DNA from 3 places in the Paenibacillus sp. FSL H8-0332 genome. Region 2 is predicted to be linked to each of the others. Evidence: riboswitches for the same ligand, from Rfam matches in the RefSeq annotation. Region 2 holds a riboswitch; each other region holds the start of a gene.

Region 1 (5,772 bases), 2.6 Mb from region 2:
GCCCCCGGTTTCGATCGTATCTGCCTCTACCGCCCGCTTAACGGCAACGGTATCGCTTTTCCCTTCAACCACAATCAGCTCTTTAATCATAAATAATGTTACTCCTTACTCCAGAACGCAAAAAGAAGAGGATTCGCTCCCCTTCTTTTTGGCTAAAGAATGTATAAGTGATGAGCGGCAGCTCTCTAAAATTTCGTAAGTGCTTCCCTCACTATATCGTATTAACCGTTAATTTGCAAAAGACTTTACGTTTAGTTCAGCTCCGGCTTCACAGGTCCGATCACATAAAGTGTCCGCGACTTACGTCCGAAATTACGGGCATGGCTCAGTGAATCGTAATAGACATCCACCTTGTTGCCTTTGATGGCACCGCCGGTATCCTCTGCTCGGCGAAACCCTAATCCTTCAATGTACACCCACCAGCCGATTGGTATAATGCTTGGATCTACAGCTATAGTGCGGCCTTCCGTTACGCGCGTGCCGGAGGCGGTACGTGTTCCAATACCCGGTTCTTGCGAGGAATACGCGGTCATGGATACGTTCTTAATCATTCTTTTGTACTCAAAATCCACACCAGCTTTACTGGTAACATTGCTGGCCTTTGCACTGGCTTTAGATGACTTGGAGGTTGTTACAGGTTTGGAAACTTTGGCAACAACAGGAGCGGGCTTAGGAAGCGGCTTGGTACCAATGGCAATGACTTTGTCCTTGGTAACCGTCTGTACTTCTTTGCCGATCATGCGCATGGTGGCCAGCTCGCCATCTTGATAGATCTTCTCGATGTGCTGGATCATAACGCCCGGCTTACCTGCCTGTGCAACTCTTACGGTTCCCTTGGTCAAAGAGGGGTCTGCTGTCTTGATTACCCGGAAAGGCAAATTGGTTGTCCGTTGAACCACATGCTTGTTAATCCGGACAATTTTGATTTCCATGTCTGCAGATACTGCGGTTTCTAGCGAAGGGTAAATCTTGTCTAAGCCTTCCAGGCTGAGGCCCAGTTTGCCAATGGCCTGACCGATGGTATCCTCGGTCGTAAATAACGTCTCGGTCTTCCCGTCTACGGTAAGAGCGAACTTTTGCGCAGTGTTAATCACGATACGGTCGCCGTCTTTTATTTCATCACTAAGGCCAATAGATAATTCATCATGCGCCTGCAGCGAAATCTGTTCCTTAGCCAGCACATCACTGAACAGCGTTTCCCGCGTCTCCAGTGTCTGTACCTGTCCGTCTATTACTAGAGTAATTTCCTTTTTGCTCTGACCGTGTACGTACAGCAGAATTAACAGTGCGATAACAATCGATACCACACCGGCAAGTAAAACTACGCGGGGATTTACTTGCTTCAACCGTAATGCGATAGACCTGCTGGATGATTGCGAATCATGGGATACCTCTGGTTGGAATACGCCCACTCTCTCCATCCTCCTTACATAGCCCCGTCGTCTAAGTTATATCAAGGTGACTGTATCACTTCTGACGAAACTAGGTTTGAGATTGCAACAGGATACGCCCGCATTGCTTCAGCGTTTCCTGCTCATGGATCGCCTGCTCGGCATAGTTACTCCGGATATCTGTTATATAACAGTATGCCGGGAGCATCCGCGTTATTCAAAACAAAAAAAGCCTAAAAAGAGTTCATGGAGGACTCTTTCGTGGCTTCTCCGGTGTCAAAAACGCGGGAATGCTTATGCACGAGGTTTCCTCTCTTACTTGCGCTTACGGGGTTAGCTGTCGGGTTCGGGCATAAGAGAGACGCCCTATCTCAGGTCACCCGCTCACGGCGGTTGCCCTCAAATTCACCCCAAAGACCACGTAAAGAAATCAAATAAAGTCTGCGGCAATTCTGTGTTGTACTCTCATACGTTCATGCGGCAGAGCATTATTGGTTCCCCCGTTCTCCATCCGGAGACTCAGCGAGACGATCCATGAAAAAGTGACTGTCACAGTTACAACAGCTCACTGCACTGAAAAGATGATATCCTGTTTTGATACATGTTGTAAAGGACGATTCAACCACGTTTACGTAAAAAAATGATTAAAATATTGTAATAATCGGCCGTTTTTCGGTCATAAAAGTTTAATATATCCGCTATACTTCATTTTTCATCACTTTTACTCTCATTTTCAGAGTATACCAAATCGTTCCAGTGCGTTCGCATACGTAATTTCCGCCAATTCCTGTAATTCAATCCCTTTTATTGCCGCAGCTGCCTCCGCTACCAGCCTCACATGAGCGGTCTCATTTCGCTTGCCCCGGAACGGGTGCGGAGTCAGATATGGGGAGTCTGTTTCGATGAGAAGCCGGTCCAGCGGAGTCTGGGCAAGCACCTCTTTGGGTACCCTGGCATTCTTGAACGTAATCGGTCCTCCAAAAGAAAGATGGAAGCCCAAATCAAGACACATCTTGGCACTTTCCCAGCTGCCGGAGAAGGAATGCATAACGCCGCCAACCTCGCCCGCCTTTTCCTCACGGAGAATACGGATGACATCTTCATGAGCATCACGGTTATGAATACTAATTGGCATCTTCAGCTCACGGGCAAGCCCGATCTGCTTGCGGAATACTTCATGCTGCACTTCCTTAGGGGAGGTGTCCCAGTAATAATCAAGCCCGATCTCACCGATGGCGACCACCTTGGGATGAGCACACAGGGAGGCGATCCACTCCAGGTCTCCGTCCTTCATACTGATCGCATCCTGGGGATGCCAGCCTACGGCTGCATAAATATAATCATATTTCTCGGCAAGCTGCATGGTGGTCGGTATCGTTTCCCGGTTAAAGCCGATGTTGATCATTTTGCTGACTCCAGATTCCAGCGCTCTGGCAATGACCTCTTCGCGGTCTTCGTCGAATTGTGGAGCATCCAGATGGGTATGTGTGTCGAATAGCTGCATTACATTACATCCTTTCGGCTTGTGATTCTATCTATAATTCCAGAATTCCAGGCTTGATCTGATTATTTGGCAAAAATCTCTGCGATAGACGGCGGCAGCTGTGGAAGGGCTTTCTGCAGCCTGTCCTGCGGAAAATACAGATGGTATCTGCCGCGGTGAATGCCGCTGATAGAGCGTACAATATCCGAAACCTCGGAGATTTCCCTCAGCTGGTCATACTTGTCCAGAAGCAGAATCTGCTTGCTGTCAAACCCGTCTCCCGGACGGAACACATCATAAGGAAGATCGGTGGGGAAATCAATTTCCAGGTCATAATCGGGCCGCAGTCCGGCACCGTCGAAGCTGCGGCGGATTTCGTCAATGGTGCCGGAATCCAGATGCTCCATCTCCACATATTTATACAGTTTACGATGGATAAACCGGCTGCACAAGTCGCTCAGGATGTCATCCTCCTCCAGCGTCCACTGCATGAAGGCAGTCTGCATCAAGGCTTCATCGAGCAGCAGATACTGAGCTACCGTCACCTCTCCGCTGAACAGATCACTCAAGGGCTCGATCATGAATCTGAAGGCATACTCCTGCTGCACCAGCTCCTTGGCCCGGCGGAGAATCTGCCGCAGAATAATCTCAGAGCTGCGGGTTACCGGATGGAAATAGACCTGCCAGTACATCTGGTACCGTGACATCAGATAATCCTCAATCGCATGCATCCCTGATTCCTTCACCACCACCCGGCCGTCATAAGGGCGAAGCATCCGCAGAATCCGGTCGATGTCTATGGTTCCGTAATTCACCCCTGTATAATACGCATCCCGCAGCAGATAATCCATCCGGTCCGCATCCAGCGGTCCTGACACCAAATTGACAACAATTTCATGCTCATAGGTTTTGGAGATGACCGAAGCCACTTTACCAGGGAAATCTTCCGCCACATCGCGCAGAATAGCCGTGATCTCCGTATCCTCCAGAATGATGCGGCAGGTCCAGTCTTCATGATCCATTTCGAAAGCTTCTTCTATAGAATGGGAAAATGGGCCATGCCCCAGATCATGCAGCAGCGCCGCACATAAGGTGAGCAGTCTTTCCTCCGGTATCCAGTCCTTGTAACCACTCCGTTCAAATTGGGAGATAATCCTCCGCGTAATCTCATATACACCTAGAGAATGAGAGAATCGGCTGTGTTCCGCTCCATGAAAGGTTAAGTAAGAGGTGCCAAGCTGCCGGATACGCCGCAGGCGCTGGAACTCCATAGTGTTGATCAGTCTCCAGATAATGGTGTCCTGTACATGGATGTAGTTGTGAACCGGGTCCTTAAATACCTTCTCTTCTGACAAAGGTTGCTTCATGAAATCATCTCCTTTTCTTGTTTTATATAATATATTGTCGCTCTTTGTCGAATATTAGCGATTAAACGACTGCCAAATCGACAAAAATCTTTATAAGCTTTTTGAAGGTAATTTGCTTGATCAATCGCGGTATAAATGTACTCTCAAAAAAATCCTTAAAATTAGCCTGAAAAAAGGTTGACTGTTTTGGGAATGGTTGGTATTATAAATATCATAAAACAGTGAAGAATGTCGAATAATGACGCTTTTGAACATTGAGAGGAGCAACGATTGTAATGATGAAATCAACAGGAATTGTACGTAAGGTAGATGAGCTTGGACGGGTCGTTATTCCAATTGAATTGCGTCGCACGCTAGGCATTGGAGAAAAAGATGCGCTCGAAATTTACGTGGACGGTGAGCGGATCATGCTTAAGAAATACGAACCTGCTTGTATTTTCTGCGGTAATGCTGAGAATGTAACTTACTTCAAGGGTAAAATTGTTTGTCATGAATGCATTTCGGCTATCCCTACCCCTGTGACAAACTAAAATAAATAGGGTATAATAGGACTAATCCAATTGTTAATTCTAACCTTTTTATATCTCCTTGGCCTCCCGTTCGCGCGGGAGGTATTTTTTTGTACTATTTTCGGGGACTTTCCCCGGATGCCCTTTTTCTTTTACTTACTAGAAGTTCAAATCAGAAGTTCAAGCTTGAAGTTCAAAAACTTTATATCTATCTCTTACCCTCCCAAACCCTCCCTAAAGGGAGGGCCCCAAGGGCCCCGGCCCTCTGGACACCCGGAAGCTTGGTGAATCTCTGCAGCTGGCGCGGAAGGAAGCAAGGTTCGGCGGTGAACCGGCCCTTCTCGGCCTCCCTGCGGTGATTCCTCAGGGCCTTGTCAAGCGAAGGGGTTCGCCATAGGCAGGCTGCCTATGGCGGCTGAGCCGGGTGGTTTTGTGCCACGAATGAGCGTAGATCGCTCTCCCTGCGGGAATTGCTTTACTGTGGAGCGGCTAGTCAATTTGAACATGATTGGGATCGGTTACTTTAGTGAACTAGAGTTAATGGATAATGAAAAATCAGCATGGGTTAACTGGATAACTGTATTCCGTGCAGCTATTTATTTCCAATTCATCCATCTGATCAATATAAGTGTACTTTGTACACTTATATCCATATAAATCCTCTAGATGGTACGTTTCCTATACATATAAATGTATAAACTACAACTATAACTAATAAAAGGAATAATACAATCCATATAAGTGTATGAAATACATTTATTTCATTGGGTGTTCAGATGATTATACCCATTTTTAGGTTTTTACTGGAATTCGAACAACTTCAGCACAGCAGTGTTCTACCTCCGCTCCAGGAGTTCGTTATAAATATCGCGCTTGGACAAGCCGCGGTCGGACGCTGCCTTTTTCATAGCATCCTTACGCGTTAAGCCTGAAGTTTCATAATGAGCCACATGCTCACCGGTACTAAGCTGGCGCCACCAGGAAGATTCAGCCAGCTCCGCCTCCTCTTTACTCTCTCCCTC
Region 2 (5,772 bases):
CGGCTAGGCAGTATGGGCGGGATGATCAGAAAGTATCCGTTTCTCGGCTGGATGTTTTTTATTCTGGCACTCGCCCTGGTGGGGATTCCGCCGCTTAGCGGTTTTGCCGGCAAAATTATGATCCTCCGCGGAGCGTTGTCAGAGGGGATGCTTACGTTGTCTCTAATTGGTCTGGGGTCAAGCTTTATGGTGCTGTTCTCCCTGATGAAGGTGTTCCGGCTGGCATTCTGGGGAAATGAACCCAAGGAAGAGCAGCCTAAGGTGAGCTTGAAGGCTGCTTCGGCTGTGGCTGCCGGCTTGCTGCTGCTTGTGATTGCAATGGGGATCGGGGCGGAGGTTGTGTATACTTATGTATCGCAGGCAGGTGACGTTCTGGCTTCACCTGCGCTATATATAGAAGCCATAATGAAGGAGTAGAGGAGATGGCCTTACAATTCCTGTTTAATCTGTTGATTGCCTTTCTGTGGATGGCGATAAATAATAATAACTCCGGTTCAACCTTCGTTGTAGGTTATCTGCTGGGCATCGGGCTTTTACTGTTATTTAGGAAATCCAGGTCCCAGTCCCGGCCATTCTATCTCATACGTATATGGGCTGTACTTAAGCTCCTGCTGATCTTTGCCCGTGAACTTACGGTTTCGAATTTCGTGGTCATAGGTCATATTATCCGTCCAAAACTGGCTATACGTCCCGGTATCTTTGCTTATGAGACTGCTTTGACCACGCCCTGGGAAGTTACACTGCTCTCGTGCCTGATTTGTCTGACACCGGGAACCCTGACCCTGGATGTTTCCAAGGATGGCAAGACGCTGTACATTCATGCAATTGATATTAAAGATGCAGAGCTGCTGGTCACGCAGATTAGAGGCACTTTCGAACGAGCGATTAGGGAGGTGACCCGTTAATGATCCCAGTTATGCTAACCGTGGCCATGATCATTCTGGCTCTGGCGATGCTGGCCTGCCTGTTCCGTCTCCTGAAAGGGCCAACCCGCTCCGACAGGGTTGCCGCACTCGATACGATAGGCATTCATGTACTTGCTATGATAACCGTCTTTAGTATGCTGCTGGATACCCAGGATTTTATAGAAGTCATCCTGGTTATCGGGATTCTGACGTTTATTGGTACTACGGCACTGGCCAGATATATTGAACGGGGAGCCGTTATAGAGGATGGAGGGAACCCTAATGACAGGTGAACTGATTAGCTCTATTCTTGTGGTAATGGGCGCAGTCTTCTGCGGCTTAAGTGCCTTCGGCTTAGTACGGCTGCCCGATGTGTATCTGCGTTCACATGCTGCTACCAAAAGTGCAACCTTCGGGGTATTGTGTTTGCTGACAGGAGGCTTCCTGTACTTTTGGTTCAAAGACGGAACGGTTAACGTCAAGCTTCTGCTGGCGATTGTATTTGTATTCATCACTTCACCGGTAGCAGGTCATTTAAATGGCCGGGCTGCCTACCGTTCCGGAGTGCCCCTATGGAAGGGAAGCGTTCAGGATGACCTGAAGTCACTGAAGGAAGAAAGTAAGGAAACGTCTGAGAAATAACAGTTAATCGCTGAATTCCTTATAGGAAGCGGGGGAACCAGGTTACATGGGGTGAATCTCGGAAAAAACGAGTAGGGCTACTTTCAGGCCCGAATCCGGCAGCTAACCCCGCAAGCGTTCATGAGAGGATGCACTATATATGCCGTATATTGAATTGAATGGAACATCGCTGTATTATGAGATGTCGGGCAGCGGTCTGCCCATTGTTTTTATTCATGATTATTCGACCTCTCATCATCTGTTTGAGCCGCAAGCGGAATATTTCAGCAAGCGTGCCAAAGTGATCGTATTCGATTTGAGAGGGAACGGGCAATCGGGTAAAATGGATGTGGAAATCAGCCGGATCGTAGACACACAATGTGAAGATTTGAAGCTGTTATTGGACGCTTTATCTGTAGAGAAGGCTGTTATCGTAGCTTGTTCCAGTGGTGCTGTGCTCGCCCAGAAATTCGCCTATCTGTACCCTGAACGGATAATAAATATGGTATTGGTGGACAGTTATTTTCAGGAGGATTACACGGCGAGAGGCAGTAAAATGAAAGGAATCTTTGAGGTCTGCGCATGGGCGGCCCATTATCTTCCTGCCGAAATGTTCATCCGTTCCTTGCGCATCACCTACAATAAATGGCTCTCGGCTTATCATATTCTCAGGAAAGAGCTTGTGCATGAACGGACAACGGAATTAATTAAGCAGCGGCTGGCACTTAGACAAACGGACAGCTACGGGTTCGCATTACGGCTGCAGATTCCTGTTCTTGTTGTATCCGGGAATCAGAATGAATGGGCGCTGGAGCAGGTGGAAAGAACAGCCGGCAAGTATCCGTCTGCCCGTCTGGCGATCCTTGAGGATGCGATGTATCCGACTCATCTGTGTCAACCCCAGCTCTTCAACCGTATATTACTGGATTATCTTAGGGAACAGCATAGTTTTCAGCAGGCGGCAGCCAGCGACTAACTTGAATTACAATGGGAGCCAATGATATGTTCTTTAACAAAATCTCATCCTTCATCACAAATCTCAAATTGACCTCATCCAGAATCATTTTGCTCGGTTTTGCCGTCCCTATTTTGCTAGGTACAGTGCTGCTGGCCTTGCCGATATCTTCGTCCAGCGGACTTAGTATAGGGTGGCTGGCAGCACTGTTTACTTCGACTTCAGCCGTATGCGTAACGGGACTTGTTGTACTTGATACCGGTACCGACTTTTCTCATTTTGGACAGATGATCATCTTACTTCTGATTCAAATTGGCGGATTGGGATTTATGACATTCAGTGTTTTGATTGCCGTGATCATGGGGAAAAAGATTGGACTAAAAGAACGTCTGCTTATCCAGCAATCATCTAATTCTGTAACAACACAAGGAGTCGTGCGGTTATCACTCAATATCTTTCTCATTTCATTTATCGTGGAGACAACTGGAGCTATAGTGTTGGCCCTTCGATGGGCAAATGAACTAGGAACAACAAGGTCCATTTATTATGGAATATTCCATTCAGTGTCTGCCTTCAATAACGCCGGATTTGGATTATGGCCAGACAGTCTGAGCCGCTATGTGGGTGACCCGTTAGTTAATATTGTTATCTCTTTTTTGTTTATCATCGGCGGGATTGGATTCACGGTGATTCTGGATCTGTACCGGAAAAGAAGATGGAGAGATCTTTCCTTTCATACAAAAATAGTTTTAATTACCTCTGGGCTCCTTTGTATGGCAGGGTTTTTGGTGATTTTTGCGATTGAACTCTTTAACACGAAAACATTCAGTACTCTCTCATGGAGTGAAAGAACTTGGGCGGCATATTTTCAGGGTGTTGTTACCCGTACAGCCGGCTTTAATTCCATCGATATTGGAGCAATGCTCCCGGCTTCACAATTTTTCATGATTTTCCTGATGTTTGTAGGAGCTTCGTCCGGATCGACTGGAGGAGGTATAAAAACGACCACTTTTGCTGTACTCATGTTAAGTATCGTCTCAACGATTAAGGGGAAGACAGATGTGCAACTGCTTAAAAAACGCATCTCTCAGGATATCATATTCAGGGCACTGGCAGTAATGACCATATCCCTGGGTGTAGTTCTTACAGCCACCTTTCTTCTATCCATTACAGAATATGCTCATCCTAAAGACTTCCTGGCGCTTCTCTTTGAAGCAACCTCTGCATTTGGAACTGTAGGAATGTCTATGAATCTAACGCCAGAGCTTTCGCCACTGGGAAAATGCATCATCATAATTACAATGTACATCGGGAGACTAGGGCCCTTGACTTTAGCTTTAGCACTGGCACAAAAAAATGTGAAGCAAAAATATCGGTATCCGGAAGATAAGCTGCTGATCGGGTAAAGTTTATTGAGCTGCGCTAGTTCTAATGATTTTAGTAAGAATTGGGGTATAGCCGGTGAAGAATTGAGTATATGGCACAAAAAATTTCGAAAGACTTGTATTAAAATCGGTAACTTTTTTTGTGATAATTTAACCATCAGCGGCAGTCCAAGACTTTATTTACTGAGTCTTAGACTGCCGCTATTTTTATTAATGAACAGTCCTGTACCATGTTATTCCCTATCAAACAATAGCCCGATAGAGTAGTTTCGGCTGTATTCACCAAGATGTAAGAAAGAGTTGATGCTTTCATGAACGTTTAAAGGCGAAAAGGTGACCGGAACCGATTCGCTTAAAATTAAAGATATAATAATTTAAAATAACTATCAGCTTTTATAAGGAGGCACTAACATAATGGGCATCGATACCGTGCTGTGGAGCAGACTGGTGACAGGCTTGACACTGGGGTTCCACGTTATTTTCGCAACAATTGGCGTTGGGGTTCCGCTGATGATCGCCATTGCTGAATTCATGGGCATACGCAAAAAAGACCCTCACTACACGCTGATGGCCAAGAGATGGGCACGCGGGTTTGTCATTTCTGTGGCCGTGGGCGTGGTGACAGGTACAGCGATTTCGCTGCAGCTGGCCTTAGTCTGGCCGAATTTCATGAAGCTGGCCGGCAACGTGATTGCGCTCCCGTTATTTATGGAAGTGTTTGCGTTCTTTTTTGAGGCGATCTTCCTGGGCATTTACCTCTATACCTGGGACCGGTTCAAAAAGCCGTATATCCACTGGCTTCTTACGATCCCGATTGTTGCCGGTGCCGGGATGTCTGCTGTTTTTATCACGACGGTAAACGGGTTCATGAATCAGCCCGAGGGCTTTGCCATGGCGGGTGGGCAATTCATAGCTGTCAATCCGGTGGAGGCGATGCTGAATACAGCGACGTTCTCCAAGGTGTTCCATGTCTTAAGCTCAGCCTATCTGACCGGAGCCGCAATGCTGGCAGGCATTGCCGCGTTTGCACTCCTCAAAAAGGGCGCCTCGGAATACCATAAAAAAGCGCTGAAGCTGATGATGGCCGTGGTGATGGTGTTTGGACTGCTGAACTCACTGGCTGGAGATGCGTCTGCAAAATTTTTGGCTGAGCATCAGCCGGAGAAGCTGGCAGCGGCAGAGTGGCATTTTGAAACGGAAAGCGGTGCAGATTTGATTCTGTTGGGGTGGCTTAACGCAGAGCATGAGGTTCTGGGCGCACTTCACATTCCCAAATTTCTCAGCTTCCTTGCCTTTGGCGATTTTAATGCAGAAGTGACAGGTCTGAATGAATTTCCTGCGGATGAGCAGCCACTGCTCCTGGTCCATTATTTGTTTGATCTGATGGTCGGTGTAGGGTTCGCACTACTAGGCATTTCATTCCTGTATTTCCTGTTTGTCTTCTGGAAAAAACGCAATGAGCATAACAAATGGCTGCTTCGCGCGATCGCGTTAGGCGCACCGCTTGCTTTTCTGGGAGTCGAGCTAGGCTGGTTTTACGCTGAAATCGGTCGGCAGCCCTGGATCTTAAGGGGATACATGCGTGTAGAAGAGGGGGCTACGACATCACCGAGCGTAAGAATCCTGTTTTTTGTTTTCTTGTTGCTGTACATCCTGTTAGGCACTGTATGTGTTCTTGTGCTGCGCCGCATGTTCAAGGACAATCCGGCAGAAACCGAGATGGAGAAGTGGCATCAGCCTCCCGGCGACAAATCAAAAGTAAAGGGTGAGCACGCAAAATGAGTTACGAACTGATTGGGATTTCAGTGCTCTGGCTGTTTTTATACGGATATTTAATAGTAGCCTCTATTGATTTTGGAGCCGGCTTCTTTGCCTTTTATGCCCGGCTGACCAAGCAGGATCATCT
Region 3 (5,772 bases), 2.0 Mb from region 2:
TGTGATCGCTGAATTTGATTTGAATGAGGGAAAGTTGGTTGGACAATGGCACCGGGTGACGCAAGGCTTCACCAGCCGAGGCTGTGCTGAAGCACCGCAGATCTATAAATATAGAGGTATGTACTATCTTTTATTAGCAGCTGGCGGAACGGGTTATGCTCATGGTGTTGAGCTGGGGCGTGCAGAGAATATTTTTGGTCCCTATGAACCGCATCCGTCGGGAGAGCCTATTATCACCTCCTCGCCGCGCCATCTATTCTCACTGGGTAATCCGGATGCCGGGCATTTTGAGATGTATAATCCAAGTTCAATCATGCAAAAAGCAGGTCACGGCTCATTAGTTCAAACACAAACAGGCGAATGGTACATTGCCCATCTAATGTCACGGCCTGTGGAAGGAACGCTTTTAAACCCATTAGGCCGTGAAACCTCTATACAAAAAATGCATTGGACAGAGGATGGCTGGCTGGAAATGAAGGATGGATCGAATGTAGCCAAAATGGAAGTTGAGGGGTTAACAGGTGTTGAATTAGAGGCCGATGGAATCTCTCATGACGTATTTGATGATTTTAACCAGGAGAAATATGATCTTCATTTTCTGACTCCATACCGGGACCAGCAAGCTGCATGGGTGAATACGGTTGAACGTCCGGGTTACTTACGCATTCATGGAGAGAATTCTTTCTTCTCGCAGATCCATCCGGCGATTATGGCCACGCGTGCAACCTCCCTTCATTATGAAGTTCAAACCAAGGTTGAGTTTCATCCCGATCATTATTCGGAAACGGCCGGTCTGGGGCTATACTATGATTCAAATAATTGGCTGTATGTTCACTTGACCCACTCGGAATCAGAGGGGACCGTTCTATATGTGCTGCAGGCCAAGCTGGGGGAACGTACCGAATTGGTCCACAATTACATTCCAGTCCCTGAAGACGCAGCGGAGCTCAAGATTATCTATAATGCAGGCCTCGCGAGTATCCTGTACCGCTTCGGGGATAACGGGGATTGGCAAGCTTTTGTAGAGGCTATCGATGTTCTCTATTTGTCGGATGAAGGTGTGAACGGGGAGCCGGGGGAGATTGGCGGATTTACAGGGTTGTTCAATTTCATCGGTTCCGTTGATGCTCACCAGCATGACTCCTTCGCTGATTTTGAATACTATGTGGTGAAGAATTACTAGCCAAGGACGCCATACGTTCTTCGCCTGGTGGTGCCCGGAGCCGGGGTGAACTGGTGAAAACGCCGGAGATGGTGTACCTTAGATAGTATTAGTCTTTAGGAGTGGTGAATGGTTGTGAAGAAAAGTAGACAAACCCCCGTGCTGGTCGCGGCCTCTATCCTGCTCATTATTGTCAGCAGCCTGATCCCGTCGGATCAATCGGCTTGGCTGGGGGCGTTACAGACCCTTATGCTGGGAGCCGGATTGCTCGGCTGCTGTATGGCTTTTTGGCGGTTTGCCAAGGGCGGCAAGGGTGGTAAGGGCAAGAGCTGAGTTCGATGTACTGAACGGTCGGCGGAGACAGGATCAGTGCATGATGGTTAGCTATGTAAGGTAAGCCAAGCACTTTATGGGTGCTGGTGCTGAGAGTCAATGACTAAGTCGCGGCGGATGCTGCGGCTTTTTTTGATAGGCGTGCCCAGAGGCACGCATTATCTAGTTGGTGCAAGTCCAACCAAGAGAGGGGCCAAGCCACTCTTGTAGCTAGGATGCTTGCGCATGGCGAAATCTGTGTGTAAAAGCGCATCGACAAAAGTACCGGTCAGAGACTGGGCGAGCAACAACCCAGGCCGTAACATCAAGTGAATCCTGCCGCGTCGTCAAAAAGGCCCTGCGAAGGGGAAGAGAGGAAGCCGAGTCCCGCTTTCATGGACGAAGGCCAAGGAAGCTGTACAGAACTTGGAACAACAGTGAAGAATCCTCCGGGGTATAGGGATCGGCATGGGTTGAAAGATAATGCAGTGAACTGGGGAGACCCTCCCCCACACGGGGGTTTTTTTTTTTTTAGAAACCCGTAAATAGGCGCTCTATAAGTCCAAAAGACGAAATGAACCGTCTGTGGGAAGGGAGTCCGAGGGGCTCGTAGTACCGAAGAACCTAAGGACAACATAACCTTAGGGAGGGAAGGAGCCCTGCTTTGTTTACGCTTTTGGAGGAGGTACGAGTGAGTGAATGCCAACCGGCTAACGACACCCAAAGAAAAAGTTCAAGAACTCCAAGAAAAGCTAGGTCATGCGGCCAAGGAGAACAACAAGCGTAAATTCCATGCGCTGTACGACAAAGTCTATCGCTGGGATGTGCTGAGTGAAGCCTGGAGACGAGTTAAGGCAAACAAGGGAGCGGCTGGAGTAGATGCCGTGACGCTCGCAGATATTGAAGCACAAGGAGAAATACGGTTCCTGAAGGACTGTGAGCGAGAATTGAAAGCAGGTAGCTACGATCCAGAGCCCGTACGGCGGCACTATATCCCAAAGAAAGACGGGAAACAAAGACCGCTGGGTATCCCGACGGTGCGCGACCGAGTCATACAGATGGCAACGAAACTCGTGATTGAACCGATCTTTGAAGCAGACTTCGAAGAAGTATCCTTCGGATTTCGCCCGAAGCGAAGTGCGAAAGGAGCGCTGGATCGAATCCGGAAAGCCTGCAACCGCAAAGGGAATTGGGTAGTCGACGTCGATATCCAAGGCTACTTCGACAACATTAACCAGGAGAAACTTATGAAATTGGTACAAATGCGTATCAATGACAGGCGAATCCTGAAATTAATACGGAAGTGGCTTCAAGCGGGTGTGATGGAAGAAGGAAACGTAAGGCGTTCCGATTTAGGCACACCGCAAGGTGGGGTGATTTCACCGCTACTGGCGAATATCTATCTGAATTACTTTGACCGACTATGGGAGAAATACGGAAGGGGGTTGGGAGAACTGACAAGGTATGCAGACGACCTGGTGGTGGTCTGTAAAACCAAAAAGGACGCCGAACATGCTTATGAGCTCATAAGCAGGATTATGGAACGTCTAGAGTTAACCTTACACCCGGTCAAAACTCGCATTGTAGGCCTGTGGACAGGAGAGGAAGGATTCGACTTCTTAGGAATGCACCACCGAAAAACGAAAGCAGAAACCTCTCAAGGGAAGGTGTACTATACCACCCAGCAGTGGCTAACGAAGAAGGCAGAGGAACGTATTCGAGGCGTGGTCAAAGATAGATTAGCACCGCCCGGCATGCGATCTAAATCGTTTGCGGAACACGTGAAATGGCTCAATCCGAAGATACAAGGATGGAGAAATTATTACTACACGAACTACAGCCAAAAGAGATTAGCTAAGCTAGACTGGTATATTCTGCAGCGATTAACCCGGTGGTACGCGAAGAAGAGACAGCGCAGAAGATGGATGAGTTCACTATCTGAAGTCAAGTATATAGCCAACATGAATGGACTAAAAACGCTATTGTGATCTGCATGCTCATGAATGACAAACATCGGAAAGCCGTATGAGGGAAAACCTCACGTACGGTTTGATGAGGAGGGGCTGGTTAATCCAGCCCTTTACTCTAGAATTTATATGTTTTGGGTCCCCGCAAAGTACCTGAGTCATCATCGAAGCTAAACCCCACTTTGTGGGGTTATTTTGCGGACTCAGCGGCCCTTATTTCGTGAAAAAGACCGATTAACTCCCCGTTACGGACTGATAGGACGTTAAGGGCTGTGTGGAGCGCAAAATGAGGCGGAATGGGTTAATTAAGCGCCTCTCAGTCCGCTTGGCCTTCGGCATGGTCCCATTTGCCGAAATAGCGGATCTGTAGTCCGCACGGCCCGCTATCCATCTCCTTCTACCGCACTCATGCCTATATCCCATATCTTCCTCAGTCTCATCCCGCCGAAGGGCGGTGGACCGCAGGCAAGGTTGAATGTGCGGCTGCCATCTGTTCGCGTATTCCTCTAAGCCGCGCCTTCAGCTCGGGGATGCTGCACTCCAGGATCTGGCTGATGTCGGGCAGGGGGAGCTGGATGCCGTACCATAAGGCACTGGTAACGTGATCATCCCAGTTAAGCAGCCCAGAAGCGCAGCGGCTACGGTCCCGGGCGAGCACGGCACATTGGCGGATGCACTCTCTGTAGGCAGAAGCAGCAGCGCCGTCTCCTGAGAGGCTGTCCTTCAGCCACAGTGGATGGAGTGCCGCGAAGGTGGCGGTGGTTGCTTGCTCGGCGCGGGCCCCCTTTTCGAGCAGCAGGCAGCTAAGCGCATAGACGGGGCCGCTAGATTGCTGGATGAAGTGGTTGAATCCGGCAGCGCTTGCTGCCTTGGGCGATAAGGGGTCAGGCATGTGGTCACGTTCCTTCCTGAATCTGTACTTTAGTGTTCATTCCAGCGCGCAAAAAACCGCAGGACAGAGGAGGACCTCTGCCTGCGGTTTTGGGTATAAGGCGTTAGACGCCTAGCGCAAAATCGTGGCGGATCTGGCTCTCTCTTAGCGCTTACGGGGTTAGCTGTCGGATTCGGACGGTGAGAGTCGCCCTACCTGCCGGAGACTTGCGCGTGGCATTCTCCTTCGGATTCACCCCAAGTCGGCCTGACGGCCGGATGGTTCCCCCGTTTTCCACATGACGGAAATTCAGCGTGCAATGCATATGCTCATTTTCATGAATGCGTTCATTTGCTTTCAACACGAATCATACTCTGTTCAGAGGGGGGTTGTAAAAATGGAAAAGAGTGCTATTCGACTTGTTTTCAGCAAATGGCTGAATGGCTGTGCATAGTGAAGCCAAAACTCATATATATAGCAGATTATCTGCCATTTATCTCGCTCAAGCGCTGTTTTTTATTTTTGGCAGACGGCAGTGGGGAGGAAGGGTCCCCAGGTATCGTCGCCGCCTACCTCTATGAATCGCAATAAAAAAGGCGCTGCTCCTGTTGAGAAGACAGCACCTTTACGTATATTACAGAACAGCAGCATCCATAAGCTCCTGAAGCTCAGGAAGATTGAAGCCCTTGACCGCCCGGTCCCCGGATACGGTGACTGGAATGCCCATGAATCCCAGCTTCTCCACTTCCTCCTGGTAGACGGAGCTTGTCATCACATCCCGGACCTCGAAGGGAATGCCCTTGCTCTCAAGCAACTGCTTGACCTGATTGCATTCGCTGCAGCCGGAGGTTGAATAGACAATTACGTTCGCGCTCATTGTTCCACTGCTTCCTTTATCGCTTTTTGGGTAATCTTCCAGTGTGAGGTGTTCCAGCGGACTTCGCTGTCCTCCAGCAGGAAAATCTGCGGGGATTCATGCTTGATCCCTAAATCCTCAGCAATCTGGTTGGAGACAGGACGGTCTTCGATCACATGGACCACGGCTGCAGGAGTATCTGAATGCTGTGCATAGGCCTGGAATTCCTCGTTGGCCTTGGCGCTGATCGGACAGGTGGTGCTGTGCTTGAAGAGCAGTTTTTTGCCAGGCTGCCCGATATATTGCTCTAGTTCTTCCTTAGTGTGAATTTGTTGAATAGACATCAGAGGATCACCTTCCTGGGTAAGAGTAATGAAACCTGTTGTCAACAATTGTGTTGTTAACAACTATTATTCATGATTGTAGCATAGTTCAAAATTAAAGCAAAAGAAAGTTCACCATAGCCTGCCCCTCCCTTGCGGGATGTTGTTAACGGCCGGTGGCCGTGCTAATGTGAGAGGGATGAACCAAGGCTCGGTGCATATTGATGCAGATATGAGGGGGGAGCTCATGAAAAGGGTTGCGTGTGTCACCGGGGCTGATC

The links. A riboswitch is a leader RNA that binds a small molecule or an ion and turns the genes downstream of it on or off. The one in region 2 is predicted to bind cyclic di-AMP.
Region 1: linked by a shared signal. The riboswitch ahead of NST43_RS31530 (3D domain-containing protein) and the one ahead of NST43_RS09910 (alpha/beta hydrolase) in region 2 are both predicted to bind cyclic di-AMP.
Region 3: linked by a shared signal. The riboswitch ahead of NST43_RS01100 (hypothetical protein) and the one ahead of NST43_RS09910 (alpha/beta hydrolase) in region 2 are both predicted to bind cyclic di-AMP.

What each region holds. Positions count from the first base shown of each region.
Region 1 is NZ_CP150145.1:7,201,689-7,207,460, reverse strand. It holds gene rnmV (ribonuclease M5) at 1-90, opposite strand, end outside; gene NST43_RS31530 (3D domain-containing protein) at 252-1,412, opposite strand; cyclic di-AMP (ydaO/yuaA leader) riboswitch at 1,699-1,926, opposite strand; gene NST43_RS31525 (TatD family hydrolase) at 2,125-2,895, opposite strand; gene NST43_RS31520 (HD domain-containing protein) at 2,958-4,241, opposite strand; gene NST43_RS31515 (AbrB/MazE/SpoVT family DNA-binding domain-containing protein) at 4,517-4,771, shown strand; gene rsmI (16S rRNA (cytidine(1402)-2'-O)-methyltransferase) at 5,587-5,772, opposite strand, start outside.
Region 2 is NZ_CP150145.1:2,293,341-2,299,112, forward strand. It holds gene NST43_RS09890 (Na+/H+ antiporter subunit D) at 1-417, shown strand, start outside; gene NST43_RS09895 (Na+/H+ antiporter subunit E) at 423-905, shown strand; gene NST43_RS09900 (Na(+)/H(+) antiporter subunit F1) at 905-1,198, shown strand; gene mnhG (monovalent cation/H(+) antiporter subunit G) at 1,188-1,547, shown strand; cyclic di-AMP (ydaO/yuaA leader) riboswitch at 1,546-1,679, shown strand; gene NST43_RS09910 (alpha/beta hydrolase) at 1,687-2,502, shown strand; gene NST43_RS09915 (TrkH family potassium uptake protein) at 2,529-3,887, shown strand; gene NST43_RS09920 (cytochrome ubiquinol oxidase subunit I) at 4,281-5,648, shown strand; gene NST43_RS09925 (cytochrome d ubiquinol oxidase subunit II) at 5,645-5,772, shown strand, end outside.
Region 3 is NZ_CP150145.1:251,292-257,063, forward strand. It holds gene NST43_RS01085 (family 43 glycosylhydrolase) at 1-1,183, shown strand, start outside; gene NST43_RS01090 (hypothetical protein) at 1,298-1,495, shown strand; gene ltrA (group II intron reverse transcriptase/maturase) at 2,170-3,462, shown strand; gene NST43_RS01100 (hypothetical protein) at 3,878-4,333, opposite strand; cyclic di-AMP (ydaO/yuaA leader) riboswitch at 4,468-4,637, opposite strand; gene NST43_RS01105 (glutaredoxin family protein) at 4,947-5,189, opposite strand; gene ytxJ (bacillithiol system redox-active protein YtxJ) at 5,186-5,512, opposite strand; gene NST43_RS01115 (SDR family NAD(P)-dependent oxidoreductase) at 5,739-5,772, shown strand, end outside.